3 regions of the Kribbella sp. NPDC043289 genome follow, and region 1 is predicted to be linked to each of the others. Evidence: riboswitches for the same ligand, from Rfam matches in the RefSeq annotation. Region 1 holds a riboswitch; each other region holds the start of a gene.

The links. Region 1 has a riboswitch for ZMP and ZTP ahead of AC0662_RS34140 (5-aminoimidazole-4-carboxamide ribonucleotide transformylase). Riboswitches for the same ligand answer to the same signal wherever they lie in the genome.
Region 2: linked by a shared signal. The riboswitch ahead of AC0662_RS05495 (bifunctional 5,10-methylenetetrahydrofolate dehydrogenase/5,10-methenyltetrahydrofolate cyclohydrolase) and the one ahead of AC0662_RS34140 (5-aminoimidazole-4-carboxamide ribonucleotide transformylase) in region 1 are both predicted to bind ZMP and ZTP.
Region 3: linked by a shared signal. The riboswitch ahead of AC0662_RS09255 (glycine hydroxymethyltransferase) and the one ahead of AC0662_RS34140 (5-aminoimidazole-4-carboxamide ribonucleotide transformylase) in region 1 are both predicted to bind ZMP and ZTP.

The regions. Positions count from the first base shown of each region.
Region 1 is NZ_JBWKCB010000007.1:201,037-211,050, forward strand. Features, by position in the region: gene AC0662_RS34100 (O-methyltransferase) at 1-359, shown strand, start outside; gene serA (phosphoglycerate dehydrogenase) at 471-2,069, opposite strand; gene AC0662_RS34110 (trypsin-like peptidase domain-containing protein) at 2,211-3,398, opposite strand; gene ilvC (ketol-acid reductoisomerase) at 3,524-4,543, opposite strand; gene ilvN (acetolactate synthase small subunit) at 4,571-5,227, opposite strand; gene AC0662_RS34125 (acetolactate synthase large subunit) at 5,227-6,978, opposite strand; gene AC0662_RS34130 (CHAP domain-containing protein) at 7,387-7,911, shown strand; gene AC0662_RS34135 (class I SAM-dependent methyltransferase) at 8,005-8,724, shown strand; ZMP/ZTP riboswitch at 8,729-8,805, shown strand; gene AC0662_RS34140 (5-aminoimidazole-4-carboxamide ribonucleotide transformylase) at 8,824-9,702, shown strand; gene AC0662_RS34145 (MMPL family transporter) at 9,717-10,014, opposite strand, start outside.
Region 2 is NZ_JBWKCB010000001.1:1,161,491-1,171,504, reverse strand. Features, by position in the region: gene cmk ((d)CMP kinase) at 1-84, opposite strand, end outside; gene AC0662_RS05505 (prephenate dehydrogenase) at 117-1,190, opposite strand; gene aroH (chorismate mutase) at 1,187-1,555, opposite strand; gene AC0662_RS05495 (bifunctional 5,10-methylenetetrahydrofolate dehydrogenase/5,10-methenyltetrahydrofolate cyclohydrolase) at 1,587-2,447, opposite strand; ZMP/ZTP riboswitch at 2,475-2,559, opposite strand; gene AC0662_RS05490 (nitroreductase family deazaflavin-dependent oxidoreductase) at 2,583-3,005, opposite strand; gene AC0662_RS05485 (NUDIX hydrolase) at 3,019-3,627, opposite strand; gene prcA (proteasome subunit alpha) at 3,624-4,484, opposite strand; gene prcB (proteasome subunit beta) at 4,524-5,366, opposite strand; gene AC0662_RS05470 (ubiquitin-like protein Pup) at 5,375-5,584, opposite strand; gene dop (depupylase/deamidase Dop) at 5,640-7,160, opposite strand; gene AC0662_RS05460 (NUDIX hydrolase) at 7,234-7,734, shown strand; gene AC0662_RS05455 (phosphotransferase) at 7,731-8,471, shown strand; gene AC0662_RS05450 (RNA polymerase sigma factor) at 8,544-9,164, shown strand; gene AC0662_RS05445 (hypothetical protein) at 9,161-10,014, shown strand, end outside.
Region 3 is NZ_JBWKCB010000001.1:1,954,177-1,964,190, reverse strand. Features, by position in the region: gene AC0662_RS09300 (DUF1801 domain-containing protein) at 1-314, opposite strand, end outside; gene AC0662_RS09295 (dihydrofolate reductase family protein) at 336-1,784, opposite strand; gene AC0662_RS09290 (TetR/AcrR family transcriptional regulator) at 2,028-2,609, shown strand; gene AC0662_RS09285 (hypothetical protein) at 2,639-3,241, shown strand; gene AC0662_RS09280 (amidase) at 3,381-4,547, shown strand; gene AC0662_RS09275 (hypothetical protein) at 4,550-4,699, shown strand; gene AC0662_RS09270 (hypothetical protein) at 5,253-5,426, shown strand; gene AC0662_RS09265 (GbsR/MarR family transcriptional regulator) at 5,476-5,946, opposite strand; gene AC0662_RS09260 (DHA2 family efflux MFS transporter permease subunit) at 6,010-7,560, shown strand; gene AC0662_RS09255 (glycine hydroxymethyltransferase) at 7,564-9,030, opposite strand; ZMP/ZTP riboswitch at 9,057-9,139, opposite strand; gene AC0662_RS09250 (acyl-CoA dehydrogenase family protein) at 9,137-10,014, opposite strand, start outside.

The sequences.
Region 1 (10,014 bases):
TCGTCACGGCGGAGAGCGATCCGCAGCTCGCGAAGGCGGTCGGTGAGCTGTTCGCCGCCGACGAGCGGATCGAGGTCGTCTCGGCCGACTGGACCGCACTGATCGAGCGCGGCCCGTTCGCGCTGCTGTTCGTGGACGCGCGCGAGGCGAAGCTGTCCGCCCGCGACGTGATCGCGGACGTGGTCGAGCCCGGCGGCTTCGTGGTGCTCGACGACTTCACGCCGTCCGCGGTCTGGCCGCCGATGTACGAGGGCCGCGTCGACACGCTGCGCCAGGAGTGGCTGATGGACCCGCGGTTCACCACCGTCGAGGTGATGGTCGCCGCGGACGCCGCCGTACTGCTCGCGACTCGGCGCTAGAAACTGCTGCTGGAACTGAAGCGGGCCCGAGCTATGGAGCTCGGGCCCTGGTCAGCCGCCATGCGCCTGCGGGCGGCTGACTGCCTTCAGTAAATCAGTCGTTCGCCTGAATCAGGCTTCGAGGTCCACCGTACGAGCCGTCGCGGCCTGGACCGCCTCGGTGATGTCGTCGAGCACGGTCGGGGCGATCGCGGAGTCGACCGACAGCGCGACCAGCGCCTTGCCGCCCTTGCGGTCCCGGCTGACCTGCATGCCGGCGATGTTCACGTCGGCGTCGCCAAGGATCCGGCCGATCTGGCCGACCGCGCCCGGACGGTCCTCGTAGGTGAGGAACGCCAGGTGCGCCGCGAGCTCGATCTCGACGTCGAACCCGTCGATCTCGACCAGCCGCTCCGACTGCCGGACGCCGACCAGCGTGCCGGACACCGACACCTGGGCGCCGTCGGCCAGCGTGCCGCGCAGGGTGATCAGGTTGCGGTGCTCCGGGCTGTCGTGGTCGGTGACGAGCCGGACCTCGAGGCCCCGCTCGGCCGCCAGCAGCGGCGCGTTCACGTACGAGACGTTGTCCTCGACGACATCCGCGAACACCCCCTTGAGCGAGGCGAGCTCGAGCACCTTCACGTCGTACTGCGTGATCTCGCCACGGACCTCGACGTCGAGCTGCTGCGCGACGCCACCGGCCAGCGCGGTGAAGATCCGGCCGAGCTTCTCGGTCAGCGCGATGCCCGGGCGGACGTCCTCGGCGATCACACCGCCCTGGACGTTCACCGCGTCCGGGACGAGCTCGCCCGACAGCGCCAGGCGCACCGACTTGGCGACCGCGATACCGGCCTTCTCCTGGGCTTCCTCGGTGGAGGCGCCGAGGTGCGGCGTGACGACGACGTTCTCGAACTCGAACAGCGGCGAGTCGGTGCACGGCTCGGACGCGAACACGTCCAGACCGGCGCCGGCCACGCGGCCTTCCTTGAGCGCGCTGTACAGCGCCTGCTCGTCGACGATGCCGCCGCGGGCCGCGTTCACGATGATGACCTCGGGCTTGACCTTGTGCAGCTGCTCGTCACCGATCAGGCCGATGGTCTCCGGAGTCTTCGGCAGGTGCACCGAGATGAAGTCACTGCTTGCGAGCAGCTCGTCCAGGGTGGCGAGCCGGACACCCATCTGCGCGGCCCGGCCGGCCTGCACGTAGGGGTCGTAGGCGATCACGTTCATGCCGAAGGCGGCCAGCCGCTGCGCGACCAGGACGCCGATCTTGCCGAGGCCGACGATGCCGACGGTCTTCTCGAACAGCTCGACACCCGAGTACTTGCTGCGCTTCCACTCGCCCTTCTTCAGCGACTCGTTCGCGGCCGGGACCCGGCGCGCGGACGCCAGCAGCAACGCGACCGCGAGCTCGGCGGCGCTGGTGATGTTGGAGGTCGGGGCGTTCACGACCATCACACCGGCCTGGGTGGCGGCCTTCACGTCCACGTTGTCGAGGCCGACGCCGGCGCGGGCGACGACCTTCAGCTTCTTCGCGGCGGCCAGCGCCTCGGCGTCCACCTTGGTGGCGCTGCGGATCAGGATGGCGTCGACGTCGGCGATCGCGGGGATCAGCTCGGCGCGGTCGGCGCCGTTGGCGTGGCGGATCTCGAAGTCGGGACCGAGGGCCTCGACGGTGGCCGGGCTGAGCTCTTCGGCGATCAGGACGACGGGCCGGGTTACGTCAGTCATGGAGGAATCTCCTGCAGAAGCGGTAGGGGCTCATGATGAACAGAGCACCGCGCTGTGCCCGCTGGATCGATGGTACCCCGTCCGCGCGACCACGGATGCCCGGGACCCGCATGCCGGTCACTCTCCGCTCATCCGGTCTGATTAGGCGTTCTCGCAACTGACAGCGGCCGACGTCGGGCTGGCGCTGTCGATCACCAGCTTGCCGTCCTCGCGGACCAGTTGGTACCGCACGTCCATCCGGCTGCAGGTCCGGCCCGCGGAGCCGTCGGCGTCGGACGCGAACAGGACGTTGTACGACATCCGCGCGTACGAGCCGTCGGGACTCACATCGGTGAGCCTGGGATCGAAGAAGTACGACGTCACGTGGCTCCGCCGGTCCCGCGCCTCGGTGAGCGACTTCTTCAGCTTCTCGGAGTACAGCGACTGCAGACCACCGAAGTCCTGCTGGTTCTCCAGGGTCAGGTAGTTACCGAGCAGGCTTCGCACCTCGACGGCCAACTGCGTACGGGCGACCTGCAACTGCGGGGCGATCGCCGTCTGCGGACCGCGCGACTGTGGGCACGTCCCACCGGGTGCGACGGTGATGCCGGTCGGCGCCGGGGCGACGTACCCGCGGAGTTTGTCGAGGCCGACGATCGAGCTGTCCTGCACCGTGTCGCCGACGACCAGTCCGACGACGTTGCCGGACTTGTCCACGACCGGGCCGCCGAGCTTGGCCGCGTTCATGACGGAGCTCAGCGCCGTCGGGTCGTGGGCGGAACCGATCGGGTTGATGACCTGCTTACCGGCCGAGGTGTAGCCGACGAGCGCTCGCTCGGCCTTCGGGTCCGGAGCGGCGGGCGCCAGCTGGACCGCGGTGCCGTTGACGCCGATCGACTGCAGGACGGCGACACCGTCCGTGCTGGTGCCGAGCAGGTTGGCCCGCCGGATCCGGCCGTCCGGCATCACAATCACGACCGCCCGCGGCAGCTTGACCGCGGACGTCGCGGTCAGCACCCGCCCGTTGTCGATCAGTACGCCGGAAGCCTCGCCCGTCCCCGCGCAGCTCGTCGCAAGCACCCGGACCGTGGCCGGGCCGACCGACTTCAGGACCTCGGCGGTGTCGATCCGGACGGTCTGCGCGCGGACGAACCAGCCCGCGCCGGCACCACCCGCGACGATCACCAGCAGCGCGACGAAGCCGGCCAGGATCCGGCCGAAGATCCACGGCCGCCGCGGCGCCGGTCCGTCCGGACGACGGCTCGGGGCGGCCTCCAGCTGGGTCAGCGAGCCGGCGCCCGCCGGAACCCGCCGAGGCGGCCGCGGCAGCGCGTTCCTGCCGTCCTCCACCGCCGGTCACCTCCCCCGAACATCACCCATACAGCACCTGTCCAGACCGCAAACCGTCACACATTGTGTCAAACAAAAGGGCCCGGACCATCCACCTGGACGGTCCGGGCCTTCTGCGTCGTACGTCAGCGGGCGGCGGAGCCCTCGACGTAGTCCTCGTCGTGCGACTTCACCCACGCCATCAGGCCCCGCAGCTCCTTGCCGACGGCCTCGATCGGGTGCGACTCGCTCTGCTTGCGGAACTCCGCGAACTCCGGCGCGCCGGCGTCCTGGTCGGCGATGAAGCGGGCCGCGAAGGTGCCGTCGGTGATGTCACCGAGGACCTCCTTCATCCGGGCCTTCACCGACGCGTCGATGATCCGCGGGCCGGACACGTAATCGCCGTACTCGGCGGTGTCGGACACGGACCAGCGCTGCTTGGCGATGCCGCCTTCGTAGATCAGGTCGACGATCAGCTTCAGCTCGTGCAGGCACTCGAAGTACGCGACCTCGGGCTGGTACCCGGCCTCGGTCAGCGTCTCGAAGCCGGCCTGGATCAGCGCCGACACGCCACCACAGAGGACGGCCTGCTCACCGAACAGGTCGGTCTCGGTCTCCTCGGTGAAGGTGGTCTTGATCCCGCCGGCCCGCAGACCGCCGATGCCCTTCGCGTACGCGAGCGCCAGATCCCACGCCTTGCCGGTGGCGTCCTGCTCGACCGCGACCAGCACCGGTACGCCGCGACCCTCGGAGTACTCGCGACGGACCAGGTGACCCGGGCCCTTCGGGGCGACCATGAACACGTCGACACCCGCCGGCGGCTTGATGTAGCCGAACCGGATGTTGAAGCCGTGACCGAAGACCAGCGCGTCGCCGTCGACCAGGTTCGGCTCGATGGCCTCCTTGTACAGCTTGCGCTGTGCCGGGTCCGGAGCGAGGACGACGATCACGTCGGCCTCCTCGCAGGCCTCGGCCGGAGTGAGCACCCGCAGGCCCTGGGCCTCGGCCTTCGCCCGGCTCTTCGAGCCTTCCGGCAGACCGACCCGGACGTCGACGCCGGAGTCGCGCAGCGAGAGCGCGTGGGCGTGGCCCTGGGAGCCGTAGCCGAGGACGGCCACGTGGCGGCCCTGGATCACCGACAGATCGGCGTTGTCGTCGTAGAACATTTCAGCTGCCACTTGCGGCACTTCTCCTTAGTGTTGATTCGGTACGGCGGCGGCGGTGCGGCCCGGGGGCGGCCCCGGCACCGGGTGGTGCGGAGGGGCAGGGTGCGGCGCACGGTCGGCGGGTCGCGCCTGCACCGTCGGAGGCCCCGACTGGACGTGCGGCGGCGGCACCGCGACCGGCCGCAGCGTGCGGTCGGAGATGGAGCGGCTGCCCCGGCCGATCGCCACCATGCCGGACTGCACCAGCTCGCGGACGCCGAAGGGTTCCAGCACCCGGAGCATGGCCTCGAGCTTCTCGGGATTACCGGTCGCCTCGATCGTGATCGCGTCGGGTGCCACGTCGACCACCTTCGCACGGAACAGCTGGACGGTCTCCAGCACCTGCCCGCGGGTCAGGGTGTCCGCCTTCACCTTCACCAGCAGCAGTTCGCGCTGAACCGTCTGCGTGGGCTCGAGCTCGACGATCTTGATCACGTTCACCAGCTTGTTGAGCTGCTTGGTGATCTGCTCCAGTGGCTGCTCGTCCACGCTGACCGCGATGGTCATCCGGGACACCTCGGGGTGCTCGGTCGGACCGACCGCGAGCGAGTCGATGTTGAACCCGCGGCGCGAGATCAGTGCGGCCACCCGGGCCAGCACACCGTGCTTGTTCTCGACCAGGATCGACAGCGTGTGCTTCGTCATCAGAGTTCCTCGCCTTCCCACGTCGGGGCCATGTCGCGGGCGATCTGGATCTCGTCGTTGCTGACGCCGGCGGCGACCATCGGCCACACCATCGCGTCGCGGTGCACGACGAAGTCGACGACGACCGGCGCGTCGGTGACCGCCATCGCCTTCTCGATGGTGGCGTCGATCGAGTCCTTGTCGGAGCAGCGCAGCCCGACACCGCCCATCGCCTCGGCCAGCTTGGCGAAGTCCGGGATCCGGGCCGAGTGCAGGTCGGTGTTGGAGTAACGCTTGTCGTAGAACAGCGTCTGCCACTGCCGGACCATGCCCAGCGACTGGTTGTTGATCACCGCGACCTTGATCGGGATGCCTTCCAGCGCGCAGGTGACGAGCTCCTGGTTGGTCATCTGGAAGCAGCCGTCGCCGTCGATCGCCCACACGGTCTTGTCCGGCCGCGCGACCTTGGCGCCCATCGCGGCCGGCACGGCGTACCCCATGGTGCCGAGGCCGCCGGAGTTCAGCCAGTGACCGGGCTTCTCGAACGGCAGGAAGTGCGCGGACCACATCTGGTGCTGGCCGACGCCCGCGGTGTACACGGCGTCCGGGCCGGCGATCTCACCGATCCGCTGGATCACGTGCTGCGGCGACAGCGTGCCGTCCTCCGGCTCGTCGTACCCGAGCGGGTACCGGGCGCGCACGCCCTCGAGCTGCTTGCGCCAGGCCTCGTACGACGGGGTGCGGCCGGCGCTCGCGATCTCGGCGCGCAGCGCGGCCAGCAGGTCGGTGATGACCTCCTTGCAGTCACCCACGATCGGCACGTCGGCGGCGCGGTTCTTGCCGATCTCGGCCGGGTCGATGTCGGCGTGGATGACCTTCGCATCGGGCGCGAACGAGTCGAGCTTGCCGGTCACCCGGTCGTCGAACCGGGCGCCCAGCGTGATCAGCAGATCGGAGCGCTGCAGTGCGCCGACCGCGGACACCGAGCCGTGCATACCGGGCATCCCGAAGTGCAGCTCGTGGGTGTCCGGCAGCGCGCCGCGGGCCATCAGCGTGGTGACCACGGGGATCCCGAGCAGCTCGGCGAGCTCCTTCAGCTCGGCGCTGGCCTGGGCACGGATCACGCCGCCGCCGACGTACAGCACCGGCTTCTCGGCCGCGGCGATCAGCCGGGCCGCCTCACGCACCTGCTTGGGGTGCGGACGGGTCACCGGCCGGTAGCCGGGCAGCGCGAGCTCGGTCGGCCACTGGAAGTCGACGCCCTGGGTCTGCATCGCGTCCTTGGTCACGTCGACCAGCACCGGGCCTGGCCGGCCGGTGGAGGCGATGTGGAACGCCTCGGCGATCGTGGTGGCGATGTCGTTCGGGTCGGTCACCAGGAAGTTGTGCTTGGTGATCGGCATCGTGATGCCGCGGATGTCCGCCTCCTGGAAGGCGTCCGTGCCGATCGCGGCACCGGCCACCTGACCGGTGATGGCGACCATCGGCACCGAGTCCATGTACGCGTCGGCGATCGGCGTCACCAGGTTGGTCGCGCCCGGTCCGGAGGTCGCCATACACACGCCGACCTTGCCCGACGCGGCGGCGTACCCCTGGGCGGCGTGACCGGCGCCCTGCTCGTGACGTACCAGGATGTGGCGGATCTGGGTCGAGTCGAGCATCGGGTCGTACGCCGGGAGGATCGCGCCACCCGGGATGCCGAAGACGGTGTCGACTCCGGCATGTTCCAGTGCACGGATCAGAGCCTGTGCCCCGGTCAGCTGCTCACTCATGAGTGCCTTCCCTAGTCCTGTCACGCTGTGGCTGTTTGGCTTTTCGCGACCGATCCATCCTCGCTTGTGGCCGTTGTCGCTGCGCTTCCGGGTCGCGGATAGTCGCATTGGCAACAAAAAACCCCTTCCGCCGGGTTGGCTGAAGGGGCGCGCTCGACTCAGTGGTCGCGTCAGTCGGCGCGCCGCACAAGTACGAGGAGAATCGATCGCATGTGGCAACATTCGCCGACACACCGCGACCGGGTCAAGTTCAGCGCGACGGTGTCTCATTTCCTGAGACACCTGTCTTAGGAATGGCGAGTCGGTAACTTAATGACGCTGTGATGGCTCTGTGAAGTTGGTTAGTCACATACTGATCTGGTGAGACCGCAAGGTTTTTACCGCCCCCTCTCCAGATCGGAGTGACACATGCGCCTCTCGATACGACTGCTCGTGGCGTCCGTGCTGATCGCACTGTTCGGCTCGTTCTCGCTGACGGCGTCCGCGGCCGACACCCGGACGACGATCGTGAACGCGGCCAACGGCGAAATCGGCCAGCAGGAAACGCCGCCCGGCAGCAACTGCAACCCGTACGGTCCCTGCGAGTCCTGGTGCGCGCACTTCGCCACCTGGACCTGGCGGCAGGCCGGCATCGACATCCCCAACTACGGCTTCACCGGTGACATCTACACCTGGGGCCAGGGCAAGGGCCGCACCCACGACGGCTCCACCGGCCTGAAGCCCGGCGACATCGTCCTCTACGGCACGGGCCCCGACAACACCGACACCAGCGTCCACACCGGCGTGGTCGTTGCCGTCGGCACCGACGGGAAGATCACCACGGTCGAGGGCAACTCGAACAACCAGGTCAGCAAACACGGCCCCTTCGACCCGAAGCACGCCGCCGACGCCGGCCGCCCCGCCGACATCTACGGCTGGGTCTCCGCCACCTAGAAACCCCTGATCGAGCCGGTGCGGCGCTCGTCCCCCGCACCGGCTCCCATATTCGATTGGTCCACCGTGCAGTGGCTCCCTAGCATGCAGGGCGTGACCATCGATCCGTACGGCGACGAACAACTGGTGCATCTGTACGACCTGGACAACCCGGCCGGCGAGGACCACGCCTACTACCAGGCGCTCGCGGACGGGACCCGCAAGGTGCTGGACTTCGGCTGCGGGACCGGCCTGCTGACGCGCTCGCTGGTCGCGCCGGGGAGGGTGGTGATCGGCATCGACCCGAGTACGACGATGCTCGGGTATGCGCGCCGGCAAGCAGGCGCCGACGGCGTCACCTGGGTGCACGGGGACCATCACGCGGTGCAGCCGACGGGCGATGTCGATCTCGTGGTGAGCGCCGGCAACACGATGATGCACGTCGCGGAACACGAGGCGTCGGTGAACGCGATCGCCGCCGCGTTGCGTCCCGGTGGGATGTTCGCGTTCGAGTCGCGCAACCCGGCGGCGCGTGCGTGGGAGCAGTGGACGAGCGAGGCGACGTACGGCGAACGCGACACCGCGGTCGGGCATTTGAAGGAGTGGCTCGAGCTGATCGAGATCGCCGACGGGCGCGTGGTGTTCGACGCGCACAACGTGTTCCCGGACGGGCACGACGCGGTCTATCGCAACGTCCTGTACTTCCGGTCGACCGACGAACTGCTGGCCGATCTCCGGACCGCTGGTTTCGCCGACGTGACCATCGACGGTGGATGGCACGGCGAGTCGCTCGCCGAGGACTCGCGGCTGCTGGTCGTCCGCGCCACGAAGTAGGCTGGCGGTACCGCGACTGGCGAGGGTGGGTCACCACCGGGGAGCGAAGTACACAAGGCGTCGTCCGCCTGGGCGCCTCCGATCGACTCGGAGGTCCCGATGCGTCTGCGGTACGGCATGAACCCTCATCAAGCGGCCACCCTGGAGCACCCGCCGTTCACGGTGCTGTCCGGCGAACCGTCGTACATCAACATCCTCGACGCCCTGACCGGCTGGCAGCTGGTGCGGGAGGCCGCGCGACAGTTCGGGAGGCCCGCGGCGGCGTCGTACAAGCACGTCTCTCCAGCTGGCGCGGCGCTCGGCGCGAGCGTCGCGGAGGCGTACGGGAGAGCTCGGGACGCCGATCCGAAGTCGTCGTACGGCGACTTCGTGGCGGTCTCGCACCCGGTCGACCTGGAGCTGGCCGGTGTGCTGAAGCGGGTCGTGTCGGACGGGATCATCGCGCCCGGGTACGACGAGGGCGTGCTCGAGATCCTGGCGGCGAAGAAGCGCGGGACCTATCTGGTGCTGGAGGTCGACGCGGAGTTCGAGCCACCGGCTGAGGAAGTACGGGAGATCTTCGGCGTGCGGCTGACGCAGGAGCGCGATGAGCTGCCGCTGCCGAGTGATCTGCCGGACGACGCCGTGCTCGGGATGATCGTTGCCCGGTACACCCAATCGAACACCGTGGTGATGGTGAAGGACGCGATGGCGATCGGTATCGGCGCCGGTCAGCAGTCGCGCGTGGACTGCACGCGGCTGGCCGGTGAGAAGGCCGCGCTCTGGTGGTCACGCCAGTCCGACGAACCACTCACCGGCGTGACGATGGTGTCCGACGGCGCCCTGCCGTTCAGCGACAACGTCGACGAGGCGCATCGGTACGGCGTCACGCACATCGCCGAGCCTGGTGGGTCGATCCGGTCCGACGAGGTCGCGGCCGCGTGCGCCGAGCGCGGGATCCGGTGGTCCGCGACCGGCGTACGCCTGTTCCGGCACTGATCTCAGGCACTGCTTCAGGAAGCGGAGCCGACCTTCTGCCGTGCTGGAGGTGCCGGTGGTTCGCCGCCTTCGAGCTGGATGTCGGGGACGATGCGGTCAAGCCAGCGCGGCAGCCACCAGGCGCGCGGGCCGAGCAGCGTCATCACCGACGGGACCAGGATCATCCGGACGATGCTGGCGTCGATCAGTACGGCCACGGCCATACCGACCGCCAGCATCTTCACCGTCGGGTCGTCGTCCAGCACGAAGCTCAGGAAGACCACGACCATGATCGCGGCCGCGGTGGTGATCACCCGCGCGGTCGCGCCGATC
Region 2 (10,014 bases), on a different contig from region 1:
GAACCGGAGTCCGAGACGGGTGGCTACTCCGCGGGCGGTGCTCGATTTACCGGAGCCGCTCGGCCCGTCAACAGCGATGATCATGCCCCGAAGATTACCGTCGCGAGGGGACAAACTTAGCGGTGGACCACCCAGCCACGCTCGGTGAGGACGTCGACGAGCTGGTCCACGGAGGCGGGCTTGACCGCCAGTTCGACCTCACCGACGGGACGGCCCGGGCTGTGGTCGATCCGCAGGTCCTCGACGTTGGCGCCGGACTCGGCCGCGTCCGCGAACAGCCGGGCCAGCTGGCCGGGGCGGTCGGGGATCGTGACCAGGACGGTCACCAGGTCGATGTGCGGCGTACCGTGCTTGCCCGGGACGCGGACCGCGCCGGACACGCCCTGGCCGAGGATGGCGGTCAGTTCGTCGCCCGCCTCTTCCTTGCCGAGAGCAACGAGAAGCCGGTCGAGCTCGCCGCGGATCTGTTCCAGCAGGCCGCTGAGCGCGGTCGAGTTCGCGGACACGATCTGGGTCCACAGCGCCGGGTCGCCGGCCGCGATCCGGGTGACGTCGCGGACGCCCTGGCCGGACAGCTCCAGGTGCGACGACGGCGCGTTCGCGAGGGTGCCGGCGGCGAGTGCGGACATCAGGTGCGGCAGATGCGACACCCGGGCGACACCGAGGTCGTGGTCCTCGACGGACATCTCGACGGTCCGGGCGCCGGCTGCTTCGGCCAGTCGCCGGACGAGGTCGACCGCTTCGGGGTCGCTGGTGTCGTGCGGCGTGATCGCCCAGGTCGCGCCGTCGAACAGGTCAGCACGTCCGGCCAGCGGACCGTTCCGTTCGGAGCCGGCCATCGGGTGACTGCCGACGTACCGGCTGAGGTCGCCGGTCAGGCGGCGAGCGTCGGCGAGCGGCTTGGACTTCACGCTGGCCGCATCGGTGACGACCGCGCCCGACCGTTCGGTCTGCACGAGCTGCTCGGCGATCACCGCACCGACGTGATCCGGCGGCACGGCGACCACGACCAGCTGCGGCTCGATGTCGACCCGTCGCGAGCCGGCCCCGATCCGCTCGGCCATCAGCGCGTTGTCCGCGTTCCCGTCGACGAGCTCCACGACCACCCCGAGCCGCGCGAGCGCGAGACCGATCGACGTACCGATCAGCCCGGTGCCGACGACGCGGACCGGGCCGCGGAGCTCACTCACTGGGCGCCGGTCAGGTCTGGACGGAGAGCGACCGCGCCGTGGAGGTAGACGTGCTGGATCTTGTCTCGCGACCGCGGGGTCTCGGTGTGCAGCATCAGCCGGACCACCCGCGGTAGCGCGTGCGGGACCGGGATCTCCTGCATGCACATCAGCGGTACGTCGGTCAGCCCGATCTGCCGCCCCGCGACGGCGGGAAACTCCGACCGCAGGTCCGACGTGACGGTGAACAGGATGCTGATCAGATCCTCGTTCTCCAGATCGTTCGCCTCCAGGACCGCCTTCACCAGCTCCGCGGACCGCTCGAGCAGATGCTCACGCTCGTCCACGTCCAGTTGGGTGGCACCCCGGATCGCCCGTACCGCCACGTCTCGCCTCCTTGGTCGTCTGCCCCAAACCTTAGGCCAATGTAGTCAAAGCGCGGACAGCCGTCTCAGCGGCGTCGACCGTCTGCTCCAGCAGCAGCGCGATCGTCATCGGTCCGACACCGCCTGGAACCGGTGTGATCAGCCGGGCCACCTGCGCCGCTACCTCGAAATGCACGTCGCCGACATTGCCCTCGTTGTAGCCGGCGTCGACCACGACGGCGCCCGGCTTCAGCCAGTCACCACGGACGAAGTTCGGCTTCCCGACCGCGGCGATCAGCACATCGGCGGTCCGCACCAGTTCCGGCAGGTCGCGGGTCCGGGAGTGCGCGTAGGTCACCGTGGCGTTCGATGCCAGCAGCAACATCCCGGCCGGCTTCCCGAGGATCGGGCTGCGACCGATCACCACCGCATGCGCCCCTTCGAGCGGTACGTCGTACGCCTCGAGCAACCGCATGATCCCGCCGGGGGTCGCGGACCGGAATCCCGGGTCGCCGAACGCCATCGCGGCGAACGACCGCATCGTCACGCCGTCGACGTCCTTGCCCGGATCGATCGCCTCGAACGCGGCCCGCTCGTCGATCTGCGCGGGCACCGGGTGCTGCAGCAGGATCCCGTGCACCGCCGTGTCCGCGGAGAGCTTCGCGATCTCGGCGACCAGCTCGTCGGTGGTGGTCTCGGCCGGCAGCACGATGCTCCGGGACGCGATCCCTGCCTTCTTCGACCGGTTCTGCTTCATCCGCACGTACGTCGCCGACGCGGGATCGTCTCCCACCAGGACGGTCGCGAGACACGGCTGCACACCGGTCCGCTCCTGCAACGCGTGGGCCCGCTCGGCCGCCTTGGCCACCATCTCGGCCGCCAGGTCGGTCCCGATCATCAGGTCAGCAGTCATCTGTGCGCACTCCTCTGGGCGTCAGTTCACAAGTGCCCAGGCGCGCGGCGAAGCCGGATGGCAGACCGTTCCCCGGTGGTCGTCCACCTCAGCGCCAGTCGCGGTCCGCCCTCAGGATACCGACCCGGTCGGCCGTCACGCCGCGCGGCTGAGCTCCAGCACCGGAATGGTGCGGACACCAGCGGTACGCCGCTCGTAGTCGGCGAAGCCCGGGTAGCGGCGCGCCTGCTCGGCGTAGATGCGGTCGCGCTCCTCGCCGGTCACTTCACTGACCTTCACGTCGAACGTCTCGGTCCCGATCTCGACGGTGCCGTCGCCGGCGGCGATCAGGTTGCGGTACCAGTCCGGGTTCGTGGGGGCTCCGCCCTTGCTCGCGAACACGTAGACGACGTTCGGGTCGGTCTCGTTCTGCAGGTACATCGTCGGGGCGATGTACTCCTCGCCGCTCTTGCGGCCACGGTGGTGCAGCAGGACCATCGGGGCGCCCTCGAACGGCCCGCCGACCCTGCCTTCGTTCTCCCGGAACTCCGCGATGACGTTCGCGTTCCAGTCGCTCATATCAAGGTCCCTTTCAGAGAAGTCCTGCGTGGTCCAACGCGAGATAGGCGGCATCGATTCCGGTCATGGCACCGGGCATCCGCAATTCGGCACGGAACGCGTCCACGGACAGCTCGACCGGCACGCAGTCCTCCGCTTCGTCCAGCTGCTGCTTCCCGTCGGGACGGCAACCGCGCGCGATCGCGACGTACTTGCGGAACGTCGACGACGCACCGGACCACTGCCAGCCGACCACGTCGAGCGTCTCGCAGGTGTACCCGGTCTCCTCCTCGAGCTCTCGGGCACCGGCGACGGCCACTTCCTCCCCGGGCTCCACCAGGCCACCGGGCAGGTTGGTGACGACGCTGTCCGGGCCGGCGCGGAACATCCGGATCGTGACGATCCGCCCGTCCGGCGTCAGCGGCAGCACGGTCACCCCGGACGCCACCCCGGCCTCCGGACCGAGCACGTCCCACTCGACCTCGCGACCGTCCGGCATCCGGTACGTGCGCAGGCGCACGCTCAGGAAGCGCTGGAAGCCCTTCTCTTCCCCCAGCAACTCCCACGGCGCCGGGTCGGCGGGCCGAGACAACTCAGCCGCCACGGTGTCCGTGACGGCTGAGTTCTCGTGCTGATCCGTCACAGCGGACGGTCGTCGTCGGAGTTGTCCGGCGGAGCCACCGGTACGTCGTCCGACGGCGGCGCGACCGGGGTGTCGTCCCCCTCAGCCGACGTGGTGTCCTCGGCCTTGGCGGACTCGCCGTCCTCCGAGTCCGTGGAGCCGGCCGCGTCCTCAGCCGGCCGGGACTCGGACAGAATCCGCTCGAGGGTCTCCTCGGTCATTCGCTTGAACTTCCGCACCTGGGACCTGCTCCGGTCCAGGACGGCGACCTCGAGCTGGTCCGGGGTCAGCGCCCGGACCTCGGTGCCGTCGTGGCCGAGCGCGTCCACCGCGAGCCGGAGCGCGCCGGCCAGCGAGATGCCGTCGGTGTAGTGCTCGCCGATGTACTCCGCGACCTGGTCGGCCGGACCACCCATCACGGCGTACCCGCGGACGTCCGCGATCGAGCCGTCGTAGGTGAGCCGGTAGATCTGGTCCTCGGCCGTCGAGGAGCCGACCTCGGCGACCAGGATCTCGACCTCGAGCGGCTTCTCACCGCCAGAGGAGAAGATCGCGCCGAGGGTCTGCGCGTACGCGTTGGCCAGCGCCCGGCCGGTGACGTCCCGCCGGTCGTAGGAGTACCCACGCATGTCGGCCAGCCGCACGCCGGCGATCCGCAGGTTCTCGAACTCGTTGTACCGGCCGACGGCCGCGAAGGCCATCCGGTCGTAGATCTCGGCCACCTTGTGCAGGGCGGGCGAGCGGTTCTCCGCGACGAACAGGATGCCGTCGGCATATTGCAGCGCGATCGCGCTGCGGCCCTTGGCGATGCCTTTCCGGGCGAAATCCGCCCGGTCCCGCATCAGCTGCTCGGGCGAGACGTAGAAGGGAACGCTCATCGAATCCTCTGTCAGTTCGGTCGGGGGGACAAGACAGCGTCAGGTCAGGGACGCCGCGGCCGGACCGTCTGGCCGCAGGTGCCGCTGGCTCCAGGCCGCGTCGACGAGCCCCGCGACCTCGTCCTCCGGCAGTCGCCGGTAGCCGTCCGCGGTGACCACGCCGACCACCGGGAAGATCCGCCGGAGCATGTCCGGGCCACCGGTCGCCGAGTCGTCGTCGGCCGCGTCGATCAGGGACTGGATCGTCACCGTCACGCAGTCGATCTCGGACAGGTCCTCGCGGTACAGCTTCTTCAGCGCGCCGCGGGCGAACAGCGAACCCGAGCCGACACTGTGGAAGTGGTGCTCCTCGTAGCGACCGCCGGTGGCGTCGTACGAGAAGATCCGCCCGCCCTTCAGGTCGGCGTCGTAGCCCGCGAACAGCGGCACCACGGCCAGACCCTGCATCGCCATCGCCAGGTTGCCCCGGATCAGCGCGCTCAGCCGGTTGGACTTGCCGTCGAGGCTCAGGGTGGCGCCCTCGAGCTTCTCGTAGTGCTCCAGTTCGACCTGGAACAGCCGGACCATCTCGATCCCGAAACCGGCCGAGCCGGCGAAGGCGACCGCCGAGTACTCGTCGGCCGGGAACACCTTCTCGATGTCACGCTGGGCGATGATGTTGCCCATCGTGGCCCGCCGGTCGCCGGCCATCACCACGCCACCCGGGAAGGTCGCGGCGACGATCGTCGTCCCGTGCGGGACCTGACTGGACAGGTCACCCGCCCCCGGGGACCGCCGTCCGGGCAACAGGTCGGGCGCGTGCCCGGCCAGGAAGTCCATGAACGACGAGCCCCCTGGGGTCAGGAAGGCTTCCGGCAACCGGCCGGAGGCATCGAATGTCATCGAGCGGTTCACTCCCCACCCTTTTGAACGAATCCGCGAACGAACTCCTCGGCGTTCTCCTCGAGGACCTCGTCGATCTCGTCCAGGATCGAGTCCACGTCCTCGTCGAGCCGTTCCTTGCGCTCGGCGACGTCTTCGGACGTCTCGACCTGCTCGACCTCTTCCTCGGTCGAGGAACGCTTCGGCTGCTTGTGCTGCTGACCGCCGTCCTTCGCCATGGCCACCTCCTAGAACCGCTGGGAAGGCCGCCCAAATCGGCCTTCACTAGCGACCCTACCCGGCGCCGCCCCCAGTAATGGTGCGAACCAGGTCACTCGCGGTGTCGCATTGGTCAAGAAGTGCCCCGACGTGCGCTTTCGTGCCCCGCAGCGGGTCCAGCGTCGGGATCCGCTGGAGCGATTCCTTCCCGGGCAGATCGAAGATCACCGAGTCCCAGGAGGCGGCCGCGACCTGCGGCGCGTACTGCTGCATGCAGCGGCCGCGGAAGTAGGCCCGGGTGTCGGTCGGCGGGTGCGCGACGGCCATCCGGATCTCCTCGTCGGTGACGACGCGCTGCATCCGGCCGGACTTCACCAACTTGTAATACAGGCCCTTGTCCGGGCGCAGGTCGGCGTACTGCAGGTCGACGAGGTGCAGCTTCGGGTCGTCCCACTCCAGGCCGTCGCGGTCCCGGTAGGACTGCAGCAGTTTGTACTTCGCGACCCAGTCCAGCTGGTCCGACAACTTCATCGGGTCGGTGGCGAGCTGGTCGAGGATCTGCTCCCATCGGTGCAGCACGTCCTTCGTCTGCCGGTCCGCGTCGTCGCCGTACCTGTCCTCGACGTACTTGCGGGCCTGCTCCAGGTACTCCGTCTGCAATTGGACGGCCGTGAGCTTGCGGCCGTCCTTGAGGGTCAGCAGATGCGTGCAGGACGGGTCGTGGCTGACCTCGTGCAGCGCGGTCACCGGGCGGTCCACACCGAGGTCGTCGGTCAGCCAGCCGTCCTCGATCATCGCCAGCACCAGCGACGTCGTCCCGACCTTCAGGTACGACGAGATCTCGGACAGGTTGGCGTCGCCGATGATCACGTGCAGCCGGCGGTAGCGGTCCGGATTCGCGTGCGGCTCGTCGCGGGTGTTGATGATCGGGCGTTTCAGCGTCGTCTCCAGGCCGACCTCGACCTCGAAGTAGTCCGCCCGCTGGCTGACCTGAAACCCGTGCGTGGCACCGTCCTGGCCGATCCCGACGCGGCCGGCGCCGGTGACCACCTGACGGCTCACGAAGAACGGCGTCAGGTGCCGCACGATCGACGCGAACGGCGTCGACCGGCGCATCAGGTAGTTCTCGTGCGAGCCGTACGACGCGCCCTTGTTGTCGGTGTTGTTCTTGTAGAGGTTCAGCTGCGGAGCCCCGGGGATCAGCCGGGCCTGGCGCGCGCCCTCCATGATCACCAGCTCGCCGGCCTTGTCCCACACCACCGCGTCGCGCGGGTTGGTGGTCTCGGGCGCGGAGTACTCCGGGTGGGCGTGGTCGACGTACAGCCGGGCGCCGTTGGTGAGGATCACGTTCGCCAGGCCGGTCTCCTCGTCGGTGAGCTGGCTGGAGTCCGCCACCTCCCGGCTCAGGTCGAAGCCGCGCGCGTCCCGCAACGGGTGCTCCTCGTCGAAGTCCCATCGGGTCTTGCGCGCGAGCGGCTGCGTCTGCGCGTAGCCGTTCACCACCTGGCTCGAGGTCAGCATCGGGTTCGCCCCGGGCTGGCCCGGCACCGAGATGCCGAACTCGGTCTCGGTACCCATGATCCGCCGAACACTCATGGAGTTGAGCCTACGCGGTACCGACGACCAAAGGGGTTGCTGTGTCCACAGGGTTACCTGTGAAAATGCTCCGGTGGACGAACTCGTGGCGATTCTTGACGACGACAACCGGGTCACCGGGACGGCACCACGATCCGTGATGCGGCGTGACAACCTGCGGCACGCGGCCACCGGCGTCCTCGTCCGGAACCCGGCCGGCGACATCTACGTGCACCGCCGGACGCCGACCAAGGACGTGTACCCGGGCCGGTACGACTTCGCCGCCGGTGGGGTCGTGGCGGCCGGCGAGGAGCCCTTCCACGCCGTCGTACGGGAGCTGGACGAGGAGCTCGGGATCTCCGGGGTGGAGCTGATCCGGTTGCCCGAGGGTGACTACGCCGACGACAACACGACGTACCACGCCTACCTGTACGCCTGCGTCTGGGACGGCGCGATCAAGCACCAGCCCGAGGAAGTCGCGTGGGGCGCGTGGCTCTCCCCCGCCGAGCTCGTCGCCAAGCTCGATGGCTCGGAGTGGTCGTTCATGCCCGATGCTGTCGCACTGCTCGGCCCGTACGTCCGCAGCCTGCTGTGATCCTTGTCGAGGGCTGGGACAGCCGTGCGTGGATCGATGGCCCCTGGATCCACCGGTCGCCGCGGCGGCCGGAAGTGCGCCCCCGGCTGCTCGCCGAGACCACGCTCCTTCCCTGGCTCGCCCCGCAGTTGCCACTGCCCGTCCCGCTGCCCGAGCTGACGGAGGACGGCGTACGGCATCTGCTGTTGCCCGGCGAACCGCTCTCTGCGGACAGCCTGGAAATTGGGCGGAAACTGGGCGCGTTCCTCAAGGCCTTGCACGCTGTTGACCCGTCAGAAGCCGTTGCGTACGGCGCACTCGACGCCGAGACCGCGACGGCTGCCAAGACGCTCGAATTGGTCGAATTCCGGACGCGGATCGTGCCTTTACTCCCGTCCGAGGTCCGCACCACGGCGAGTGAGCTGCTCGACCGTGTCGCCCGGGTGCGGACGTCCCTGGTCCACTGCGACTTCGGTCCGGACCACATCCTGACGACCGACGGCCGGGTCACCGGGATCATCGACTGGACCGACGCGGTCATCGGAGACCCGGCCCTGGACCTCTGCTGGCCCCTCAACGGCGCCCCGGAAGCCGTCGCCGCCGGCGTCCGTGAGGTCTACCAGCCAACACGCGAGTTGATCGAGCGTTCGAAGGACTGGGCGCGGCTCTCCCCCTGGTACGGCGTCCACCGCGGTCTGCTGCTCGACCTGCCCGGCGACGTCGAGACGGGACTGCCGCAGATCATCGCCGCGCTCTGATGCAACCAGTTGGCCGGCGACCGGTCATTAGCTGCTGTGAAGATCATCCTGACTGACGATACGGAGCCGTCGATGGGATCCGCAGGCGCCGGTGCAGCGAGCGAGCCTGCGCCCGTCGACGGCTCGGACCACGATCTGTGGGAGCGGTTGCGCACCGGGGACCACTTCGCGCTGGGCGAACTGTTCGACCGGTACGCCGACGACGTCCGCGCGTTCGCGTTCCGTCGTACTGCCTCGTGGAGCACCGCGGACGACGTGGTGCAGGCGACGTTCCTGAACACCTGGCGGCGGTTCGAGCGGAACCCACCGGGGCGGCTGACCGCGCCGAGCGCTCGCGGCTGGCTGCTCGTGGTGGCCGGCAACGAGTGCCGGACGCTGGCTCGGACGGCGAACCGCTTGCGGAAGCTGGTGGATCGCCTGCCCGGTCCCGCGCCCGGTGACGACCACGCTCCGGACGTCGCCCGCCGCCTCGACGACGAACTCCGGATGTCCGCGATCCGCCGCGCCGTCGCGAAACTCCCCCGGCACGAACGCGAGACGCTCGAGCTCGTCGTCTGGTCCGGACTGACCACCTCCGAGGCGGCGGAAGCCCTCGGCGTACCGATCGGGACCGTCAAGGCCCGGCTGCACCGCACCCGTCAGCGTTTCCCCGACCTGCTCACCCGGGTCGACCTCACCGAGGAGCTCTCATGAACACCGAACTCGAACCGCCGCGCGTACCGCCGCTGACCGCCGCCGAGCACGCCCGGATGCGCAACCAGCTGATGGAGCGGACCCGGCCCGCCACGCGTCGTCCGGCCCGCCACCGGGTCGCCCCGGTGGTTGGCGTCGCCGCCGTCGCAGCCGTGGTCGCCGGCACGCTCGTCATCACCCAGAAGTCACCGGACCACGCCGGGGTAGCCGGTACGTCGACGCCGGGCGCGGCCCCGACCCTGGCGTACGGCACGACCAAGCCACAGGCCCGCGTCGGCGTCGACCTCGGCCCCGTTCCGCAGGCCCAGTTGGCGAAGGTCGTCAACGGGTGCCAGTTCCCCGATGAGCCAGGCCCTGCTGAGCTCGTCTGGAGCCGTCACGTCCGGGGCATCTCCAAGGACAGCACCACGCTGGTGGGGCTGGCGCGGGACACGAAGGGTGCGACCCCGAAGCCCGTGAACGGCGACGGCGGTCGCAGGCCGGGGGCCGGGGCGGGAGGGGCTCCCGCCCCCTTCAGCCTCGGGTACCGGTACTGCCTCTCACGGACGCCGCCGCTCAGCAAGCTCGGCTCGATCGGCACGGTCGGCAGGGTCGACGACAAGGCATGGCGGGCCGACCCGACCGTGAAGCGCGGTCTGGTGGCGCTCGCCGGGTCGGACGGCGACTTCACGAACGACCTCCACACCTTGCAGGCGTGGCGGATCTACCGAGCGCTGCCCGAGATCGCGAAGGTCGAGGCCCGCTACGTCCTGGACGGTAAGCCCGGCCCGTGGACCAGCGGTGTCGTCGACGGCGGCTTCGCCTACACCGAGGTCCAGGCGACCGGGACGTTCAAGTCCGGCCAGCACCT
Region 3 (10,014 bases), on a different contig from region 1:
TCAGCGAGCAGTTCGTAGTCGACATCCTGGTTCTCGCTGATGTCGGCACTCTTCCGATCGCCGTTGCCCAGGGATCTCAGCACACCTTTGACGGGGTCGACCTGTGCGGCGTTGAACACCATGAAGGAGACCTTGTTCTTGGCAACGTGGATAACGGCGGCGTGCTGTTCGTTCTTGAGAAAATGCGGTTTGCCGTACTGCATTTTCTCCTCGACATCGGGAATGGTCTGACGCACGACCTCTCGCAGTTTCTCGCACACCGTTATCTGCCAGGGGAGCCCGTTGTCGATATAGCTGGTCACGTCGTTCTGCATGCTCTTCCTTCCGGTCACCGATCAGTGCTGGGCAACAGGGCTGTAGGTCAGGACCACCATGCCGGAATCGAAAGTGGTGGAATCGGTCAGTTTCAGTGTGGCGGCGCTCTCCGGCCGGAAGAGCCGCTCGCCGTCGCCCTTGATCACGGGGCAGAGCCAGATCCGGTACTCGTCGAGCAGCCCGGCCTCGGCGAGGGCGTCGGTCAGCCGGCCGGTACCCCAGATGAGGATGTCGCCGCCGTCCTGATCCTTGAGCTTGGTGATCTCGGTGACCAGATCGGAGCCCGGGATGACGACAGTGGGCTTCCATCTGGTGGTGTCGACGGGCTCGGAGGCGACCACGTACTTGGTGAGGGCGTTGACGTGATCGGCGTACGGGTTGCCGCCCATGTTCGGCCAGGCGGCGGCCATGCCGTCGTAGGTGACCCGGCCCAGCAGCAGGGCGTCCGCAGCGAGGGTGAGAGTGAAAGCGGCCTGCTGGGACTGCTCGTCGGAGTATTGCAACGACCATTCGTGCGGATTGTCGATGTAGCCGTCGAGGGTCGCGTAGGTCGAAACGATGATCTTGCGCATGGTGATTGTCTCCTTGGTCGGTTTCGATATAGTGCCGCCGGGTGTGATCACTTCACCCGGAAGATCTCCACGACATGTGGCGTATCGATGATGGTGTGCGGCGCAACGGCGTGATAGGCCCAGACGTGCGTCCAGGCGTTTCCGGTGCGCACGGTCAGCACCGTCTTCATCATTCCCGGGCCGAAATAGGTGAAGAACAAGAAGATGATCGACAACAGCCAGTTGACGGGCGAGGTCAGCACCGTCCACGCGTCCCACAGATGCAGGACGGTGTACGTGACGCCGCCGAGAATGACGGTCGCGGCGGTCGAACCGGTCAGCTTCAGGAACCGCGGCACCAGGATGCAGTAGACGAACACCATCGCCGGCAGGACGGCCCCCGGCCAGGTAGAGCACGAAGGTGAGGGGCAGCCCGACGACGTACTGCCCGGTGGTGAGTCGCCCGAAAGCCGTCGTCAAGGTGGCGAACTGAAGAGCCGACTCGATGAGCAGCACGACGACGATCACCCGGGCGTCGCCACGCCGGTCGCCGGACACGAGGTTCAACTGCTCCGCCGAGTACTTGCGGCGAAAGTACGCCAGCGGCAGTACTGCGTAGATCACGACGTTGTAGCTCGCCCAGCTGATCGCCTCGGCCGGCGTGACATGGTCGTGGGTGCCGAAGATCGAGCCGGCCAGGTGCAGCCCGAATGGATGCCAGCCGAACAACCGAGCGACGCCGTACCCGAGAACCAGAGCCGTTGCGCCGTACGCCAGCAACAGGACCGTCTCCCGGCGCGTGGTCGCCAGGTCCGGTGCCCTGGCGGCGAGGTCCGGCCGGACGCGGTGTCTGGTCAGCAGGCAGGTCACCGCCATCAAGCCGAAGATCGTCAGCATCCCGACGTTGGTGTTCAGCACGTGGTCGACCGTCGAACCCGGCACGTCCGGCCAGCCGAACGGCAGCGACTCGCCCGCGACGACCACAACGGCGAGATTGGCGGCAAGCCAGACCGCCGTAGTGATCCGGACGCTGCGCCGGCGGGCGAGGCCGCCAAGCGTTGACCACGGGCGCAAGGGGGCAGTCGCAACGGGCATGAGGCTCCTTGTTAGTACAGCTGTACTAGGCGGCCACAAGCTAGCACAGTTGTGCTATAAAAAGCCATGCCGAAGATCGTCGATGCCGTGGAACGACGTCAGTACCTCGCGGAGGCGGCCTGGCAGGTGATCCTTCGCGACGGACTCGAGCACGCGTCGGTCCGCAACGTTGCTCGCGAGGCCGGGCTGTCCAACGGCTCGTTACGCCACCTGTTCAGTACGCAGGCCGAACTGCTGGTCTTCGCGATGAATCAGGTGGTCGAGCGCATCGAGCGGCGCCTCGATGCGCTCGATCCGGGCGGTGATCCACGCGCGACCGCGGAGCGGTTCCTCGTCGAACTCCTGCCGCTCGACGAGGAACGCCAGAAGGAGAATGCCGTCTGGCTGGCGTTCACCGCGCGCGCACTGGTCGACCCGGAACTGCGCGAGTGTGCCCAGCGGAGCCACGACGCGCTGCGCGCCGGCTGCCGCCGCTGGGTGACCGCGATCGCCGGCGACCAGGTCGATGTCCAGTGGGAGGCGGACCGGCTTCACGCCGTGCTCGACGGCCTGGCCGTCCATGCCGCGACCCGGCCCGAGGTCGCAACCCCCGATCGACTTCGAGCGATCCTGGCGATGCATCTCGACACCCTCGTTCCCCACGAGTGAGAACCCGCTGGTCGCCTAAGCTCGGTCGGGTGGCCGGTTGGGAGAACGTCGGTGAATTCACTCTCGGAAACGTCGAACGGCCGGCGACCCGTACCCGCAACCGCATCGAGTGGGGCCCGAACGCGATCCGGATTCCCGAGGGCCCCCGGGACGACCGGGTCTTCAGGCCGTGCGCGTACGTCGGTAGGGACCGCTCGCTGTACCTCGACGCCGAGCTGAACGAACTGCTCTGCTCGGTGTCCCCGTCGGGCGAGAATCACTGGACGGTGGCGGACGCCCACGCAGAGACCGTCGGCACGATCGAGCGCCTGCCGTCGTCCCGCCCACTGCTCCGACCCAATTGGCGCATCGAGCAACCCGGCCATGCGGCGCTGGTCGGCCGGACCGATTGGCTCAGCGGTACGCCGGCCCGCCTCGCAGCGAAGGCAGTGAGTCGGCTCATTGTCGGCATAGTCGACGGGCTGACAGGTGTAGGCGACGAGGGCGGCGACCAACCGGCAAGGGTCCGCACGCTCGAGTGGCGCTCCGGAAAAGAGATCGCCATGTATTCCGAAGGCACGACCCTCATCACCATCAGGTCCGACTGGCTGGACCGCCGCCTCGCCTTCGCCTACACCCTCGTCGCGGGATGACAACGCCGATGCCCGGCAGCTCGACAGTACGTATACGTCCACTGCCGGAAGGTCTGGCGGGCCGTCAGGCGTGCGATGGCCCGCGATCGGCGTGTAGTACACGTATACGTCCTGTCGAGCTGCCGGGGAGGGCGGCTGGATGACGGCTCGGGGGACTGCGGGGCGGGTGCGGTCGGGGAGTGTGAGCGCCGTCGAGGTGGTGGAGGCGGCGTTGGATGCTGCTCGGCGGCTGGATCCGGTGCTGCATTTCCTGGACGAACTGGATGCTGACGGTGCCCGAGCGGCGGCGGAGCGGTTGGAGCCGACCGGGCCGTTGGCCGGGGTGCCGTTCCTGATCAAGTCACGGACGCCGCCAGACGCGCCGGTCCTGACTCGGTTGATCGCGGCCGGGGCGATTCCGATCGGCCGGTCGACGCGGGCCCGTCCTGGTGCGATCTCGCAGACGTTCGGGTGGAACGGGCGTGACTACACCCGCAACCCGTGGGACGTGACGCGCTCACCTGGTGGCTCGACGGCAGGCGGAGCGGCGGCCGTGGCGGCCGGCGTCGTACCGCTGGCGACGGGTGGGGACAGTGGCGGGTCGCTGCGGATCCCGGCGTCGTTCTGCGGGATCGTCGGGTTCAAGGGGACGTACGGCCGGATCCCGCGGCCGGGTGGACGCGGGCTCGGCGGCTTGACGACGGCGGGGCTGATCGGCGCGGATCTCGACGACGTCGTCCTCGCGACCAGCATTGCCAGCGGCCCGCACCGCCTCGACCCGACCGCTCTGGCGCACTGGCCGGTTCCGGCGCGATCAGCTGCGGTACTGCGCGTTGCGTATCACTCGACGCTCGGGTCGTGTCCGGCCGATCCCGGTGTCGACCGGGTGGTTCGGGATCGGTTGGCGCTGGCTGACGTCGAGTTGGTCGACGTACCGCTGGAGCTGGCGCCGACGGACGAGGCGTGGCCGGTGTTGTCGGGGTTGGACAATGGGCGCGGCGCGGAGGCTGCCGCGGCGCGTCGGGCCCGGGAAGTGCGCGATCACAACAACACGGCGCTGGCCGATCTGTTCGCGGAGGTCGACGCATTGGTCACACCGACCACGTTGACTGTTGCCCACGGCTACGACCAGCACGAGGCGAGCATCGTCACCGGTGATCCGTGCTGGGCATTCAACGTGACCGGTCATCCCGCGGTGAGTGTGCCGGCCGGTCTGTCGGACGGACTGCCGGTGGGTGCCCAGGTTGTTGCTCCGCATGGGGCGGACGAGGTTGCGCTGGAAGTTGCCCGTCGGCTTCAGGCAGAGCTGCTGCCGCCCGGCCGTTGACCGTGGGCGGGAGCGCCCTGGCGACGGTGTTCGCGACGTCGATGGCGGCCGCGCGGGTCAGGTTCGGTGTCGTCTCGCCGCGGGCGGTGGGGGAGCGGAGCGGCTCGGGCTTCACGAAGTCGGCGACGGCCGCCACGACCTCTGGCGTGTAGACGTCCTGCGCTGCCGCGATTGCGGATGGGCCGGTCTCCCGAGGCGGCCGGAACAGTTCCGTGAGCTCGATGCGAGCGAGTCTGACGAGCTCCTTGGCCCGCAGGATGCGGCTGCGCCGGAGGATCTGCCGCTCGCGGGTCAGCGTCGCGGTCTGCCGCCAGTTGACGTCGAACATGATCCGGCCCCGCTGAAAACCGGGGTTCGTCTCGCCGCCGGCGTACCCGCGTGCGTTGCCGTGGGTGAAGAACTCGCTGTAGAGCGCCCCGTCGTCCTCGAGTTTCAGCACGTTCCACGCCCGGTACGGATCGGTCGGTAGCTCGCCGCGTACCCAGGCCTCGTCCATCAGCGCGTGCGACGCCGTGTTCAGCGGCCGGTGGCCGACATAGTGGTACTGCGGTGGTTCGCCCCGCCGGCGCCGGTCGTACTCGGCGATGATCTGCGGCCACTCGTCGGCGGAGATCGCGCGCTAGCCGGGCCGCGAACGACGTCCGGGCGCGTAGCTCGGCCCGGGAGGTGATCGGGTGGTCGGTGCGCCCGGTCATCGTCTCGAGCTTGTCCATCACGAACGTGCCGTCGTGCGGAGCGACGCGCTCCCAGCGGGTGACCTTCAGCGACGGGCGGTTCGGGCCGCCGGTGACGGTGTTCAGTGCACGCAGCGCGGCGATGGCGGCGCGGTACAGCGGGACGCGGCGGCGCATGATGCGGGTCTCCCACGCCATGCGGTAGTCGCTGTTCAGCCACGCCGTACCGGCGAGTTGCTTCGCCGCGCGGCGATTCACCCCGGATGCTCCGCGCGCCAGTTCTTGATCATCAGGTCCATGTCGGTGTGGATGAAGGCGAAGAAGTCGGCGGCCTCGGTCAGCCGGACGCCGACGGCGGAGTCCGCGCCGAAGAGCGCGGCGCCCGAGCGGCTGGTCGACTCCCACTCGCTGAGCGCCTGGTTGCGGCGCTCCAGGATCGCGGCGAACACGTCCTCGCGGATCCGGTAGTGGTCCTTGCGGGACCCCGGCAGCCGCTCCCGCGAGATGAACGAGACCTGCAGCAGCTGGCGGACCGCACCCGAGACGGCGGGCTGGCTGATCTTCAGCCGGTCGGCGAGTTCCGCGGCGGTCATCGTGCCGTTCGGGCTGACCAGCATCGCGCCCATCACCCGCGCGGACATCGTCGGTACGCCGCTGTTCGCCAGCACCCCGGCGAACCGCTCGACGAACTGACTGATCTCTTCCGGACTCGGTGCGGACGCCATGGTTGAAGCTTACAGTAATTTGATTTATCGCAACTATCACAAACTTCTGATACTTTGCATCCCATGACCACGACCACCGACACCTCCACGCCGACGCTCACCGGCGCCCGCCGCTTCGGTGTCCTCATCGCACTCTGTCTCGCCGTCCTCGTCCTCGGCCTCGACACCACCGTGCTGAACGTCGCGCTGCCGACGCTCGCCCAGGACCTGGACGCCTCGACCAGCCAGCTGCAGTGGATGGCGAACAGCTACAACCTCGTGCTCGCCGCGCTGCTCCTGCCGGCCGGTCTGCTCGGCGACCGGTTCGGCCGCCGGAAGATCATTGCGATCGCGCTCAGCCTGTTCGGGCTCGCGTCGCTCGCCTGCGCGCTGTCCGACTCGGCCGGGGCGTTGATCGCCTCCCGGGCGTTCCTCGGGATCGGCGCCGCCATGATCGTCCCGGTCGCGCTGTCGCTGATTACCGTGCTGTTCCGCACCGAGGTGGACCGGAAGAAGGCGATCGGCTTCTTCGTCGTTGCCAACAGCATCGGTATGCCGCTCGGCCCGATCGTCGGCGGATTGCTCCTCGACCACGCCGGCTGGCAGTGGATCTTCGTGATCAACGTCCCGATCGCCTTCCTAGCCGCGCTCGCGGTGACGGTGCTCGTCCCGGAGAGCCGGAGCGCGAACCGGCCAGCGATCGACTGGCTCGGGATCCTGCTGTCCAGTGCCGGACTGGCCGCGCTCGTGTACGGCGTGACGAAGGCCGGTGAGACCTCGTGGACGAGTGGCGTGACGCTGCTGTTCCTCGCGCTGGCCGTCGTCCTGATCGCCGGGTTCCTGATCTGGCAGCGGCGGAACAGTGCGCCGTTGATCGAGCTGCGGTTGTTCCACGAGCGCGTGTTCACCGGGGGCGCCGTACTGCTGACAGTGTCGGTGTTCGCGATCTTCGGGTTGCTGTTCACGATGCCGCAGTACTTCCAGGGCATCAACGGGTCGGACGCGTTGCACACCGGGCTGAAGCTGCTGCCGTTCATCGGTGGCATGACGATCGGTGCGAAGCTCGCCGAGCCGGTGGAGGCGCGGGTCGGGACCCGGTTGGTCGTGATGGCCGGCTTCGTGGTGATGGCGGTCGGGTTCGTGCTCGGGGCCTTCACCGATCTCGGCACCGGGTACGGGTACACGGCGATCTGGTTCGTGGTGGTCGGGTTCGGCCTCGGCTGCTCGATGCCGCAGGCAATGAACGCGGCGCTCGGCGTCCTCGACCCGGAGCGGGCCGGCACCGGGTCAGGTCTGCTGCAGGCCTTCCGGCAGGTCGGTGGCACGGTCGGCGTCGCCGTCCTCGGGACCGTGCTGAACTCGGTCTACCGCACCAACGTCGACACCACAGGACTCCCGGCGCAGGCTGCTGATGCGGTGCAGAAGAGTCTCGGCGGTGGGCTTGCAGTCGCGACCAAGACTGGCTCCGCGGGGCTGCTGAACGACGTACGCGATGCCTTCATGACCAGCTTGAACACCACGATGTGGGTGTCCGGCGGGATCGCAGTCGTCGGCGCGATTCTCGCCGCCGTACTGATGCCGAAGAGAGCTGCCCGCCCTCAGCAGAGCGAGAGCGGGCAGGCAGTCATCAGTTGAGGGTCAGTTGAGCTCGAGGCCCGGGTACAGCGGGAACTTGTCGAGCATCTCGGCCGAGGCGGCCTTGGTCTTGTCGGCGACCCCGTCGGCCAGCACGTACTTCGCCTTCGACGGAGCACCGGCGGCCGTGGTGGTCGGCGTGGTCGCGGACAGCACGTCCACGATCAGCTCGGCCACCCGGTCGAACTCGTCGCCGCCGAACCCGCGGGTGGTGAGCGCCGGCGTACCGATCCGGACGCCGGAGGTGTACCAGGCGCCGTTCGGGTCCCGCGGTACGGCGTTCCGGTTGGTCACGATGCCCGCGTCGAGCAGCGCCGACTCGGCCTGCCGGCCGGTGATGCCGTACGACGAGACGTCCAGCAGCACCAGGTGGTTCTCGGTCCCGTCGGTCACCAGCTTCACGCCGCGCTTCATCAGCCCCTCGGCCAGCGTGACCGCGTTGTCGGCGACCGCCTGCGCGTACTGCTGGAACGCGGGCTGCCGCGCTTCGGCCAGCGCGACCGCCTTCGCGGCCATCGTCTGGCTGAGCGGACCACCGAGGACCATCGGGCAGCCGCGGTCGACGGACTCGGCGTACTCCGGCTGGCAGAGCACCATGCCGCCGCGCGGGCCGCGCAGCGACTTGTGCGTGGTCGTGGTGGTGACGTGCGCGTGCGGGATCGGGTCGAAGTCGTCGGTGAAGACCTTGCCCGCGACCAGACCGGCGAAGTGCGCCATGTCGACCATCAGCGTGGCGCCGACCTCGTCCGCGATCTCGCGCATCTTCGCGAAGTTCACCTTGCGCGGGTACGCCGAGTAGCCGGCGATCAGGATCAGCGGCTTGAACTCACGCGCCGCCGCGGCGACCGCGTCGTAGTCGAGCAGACCGGTCTCCGGGTCGGTGCCGTACGAGTGCTGGTTGAACATCTTGCCGGAGATGTTCGGCCGGAACCCGTGCGTGAGGTGACCGCCGGCGTCCAGCGACATACCGAGCATCTTCTGGTCGCCGAGCGCCTTGCGGAGCTTGGTCCAGTCCTCGTCGGTCAGGTCGTTGACGTGCTTCGCGCCCGCCTCGGCCAGCGCCGGGGACTCGATCCGCTGCGCCAGGATCGCCCAGAAGGCGACCAGGTTCGCGTCGATGCCGGAGTGCGGCTGGACGTACGCGTGCGGTGCGCCGAACAGCGCCGTCGCGTGATCCGCGGCGGTCTGCTCGACGGTGTCGACGTTCTGGCAGCCCGCGTAGAAGCGGTGCCCGATGGTGCCCTCGGCGTACTTGTCCGACAGCCAGTTGCCCATCGTCAGCAAGGTGGCGGGGGAGGCGTAGTTCTCGCTCGCGATCAGCTTCAGCGAGGAGCGCTGGTCGGCCAGCTCGGACCGGATCGCGCCGGCGATGGTCGGCTCGACCGCGGCGATCACCTGCAGCGCGTTGTTGTACGCTGCCGACGCGGCGGCGGCGTCGAAGGACGCGGTGTTGTCGGTGGGTTGAGGCATCGTTGTCTCTCCTGCTTGCAGTGGGTCGAAGGCACCCAGGCGCACGGTGCCGACGGGTTTCGCTCCCCGGTGGTTCTCCACCTTCAGCGCGCCAGTCGCGACGCGTTCACCCTATCGCGCGCGTGACGATCTGCTCGAACGGCGTCGTCCGCGGCAACGTGCCGAACACACCACCCCAGTCGTTGGCCAGCCGCGCCGCGACGAACGCGTCCGCGACCGCGGGTGTCGAGTGCCGGATCAGCAGCGAAGCCTGCAGGCACAGCGCCATCTGGGCGGCCAGCCGACGTGCACCGGCTTCGGCGTTCTCGAGGTCGGCAAGCGCTTGCAGCACGTCGTTCACCGCCGCGTCCAGCCGCGCGTCGGCTCCTTGCGCGGCGCCGACCTCGAGCAGCCAGGCGTCGAACGACTCGGGCCGGCGGAGCGCCCGCAGTACGTCGAGCGCGTTGACGTTGCCCGAACCCTCCCAGATGGAGTTGAGCGGCGACTCCCGATAGAGCAGCGGGAGGCCCGACTCCTCGACGTACCCGTTGCCGCCGAGGCACTCGAGCGCCTCGGCCACCATGAACGGCGTCCGCTTGCACACCCAGAACTTCGCCAACGGCAACGCGATCCGCCGGAAGGCGCGCTCCTGCTCGTCGCCGCCGAGAGAAGCATCGACTGCCGCGGCGAGACGCATGCCGAGCGCTGTGGCTGCTTCGCTCTCGATCGCCAGGTCCGCGAGCACGTTCTGCATCGCGGGTTTGTCGGCGAGCAACCCACCGAACGCACTCCGGTGCTGCGTGTGCCAAATCGCCTCGACGAGCGCCCGCCGCTGGAGCGCGGACGAGCCGAGTACGCAGTCCAGCCGGGTCGCCGCGACCATCTCGATGATCGTCCGGACACCGGCACCCTCGTCACCCAGGCGGTACCCGACGGTGCCGTGAAGCTCGACCTCGCTGGACGCGTTCGACCGGTTGCCGAGCTTGTCCTTGAGCCGCTGCAGCG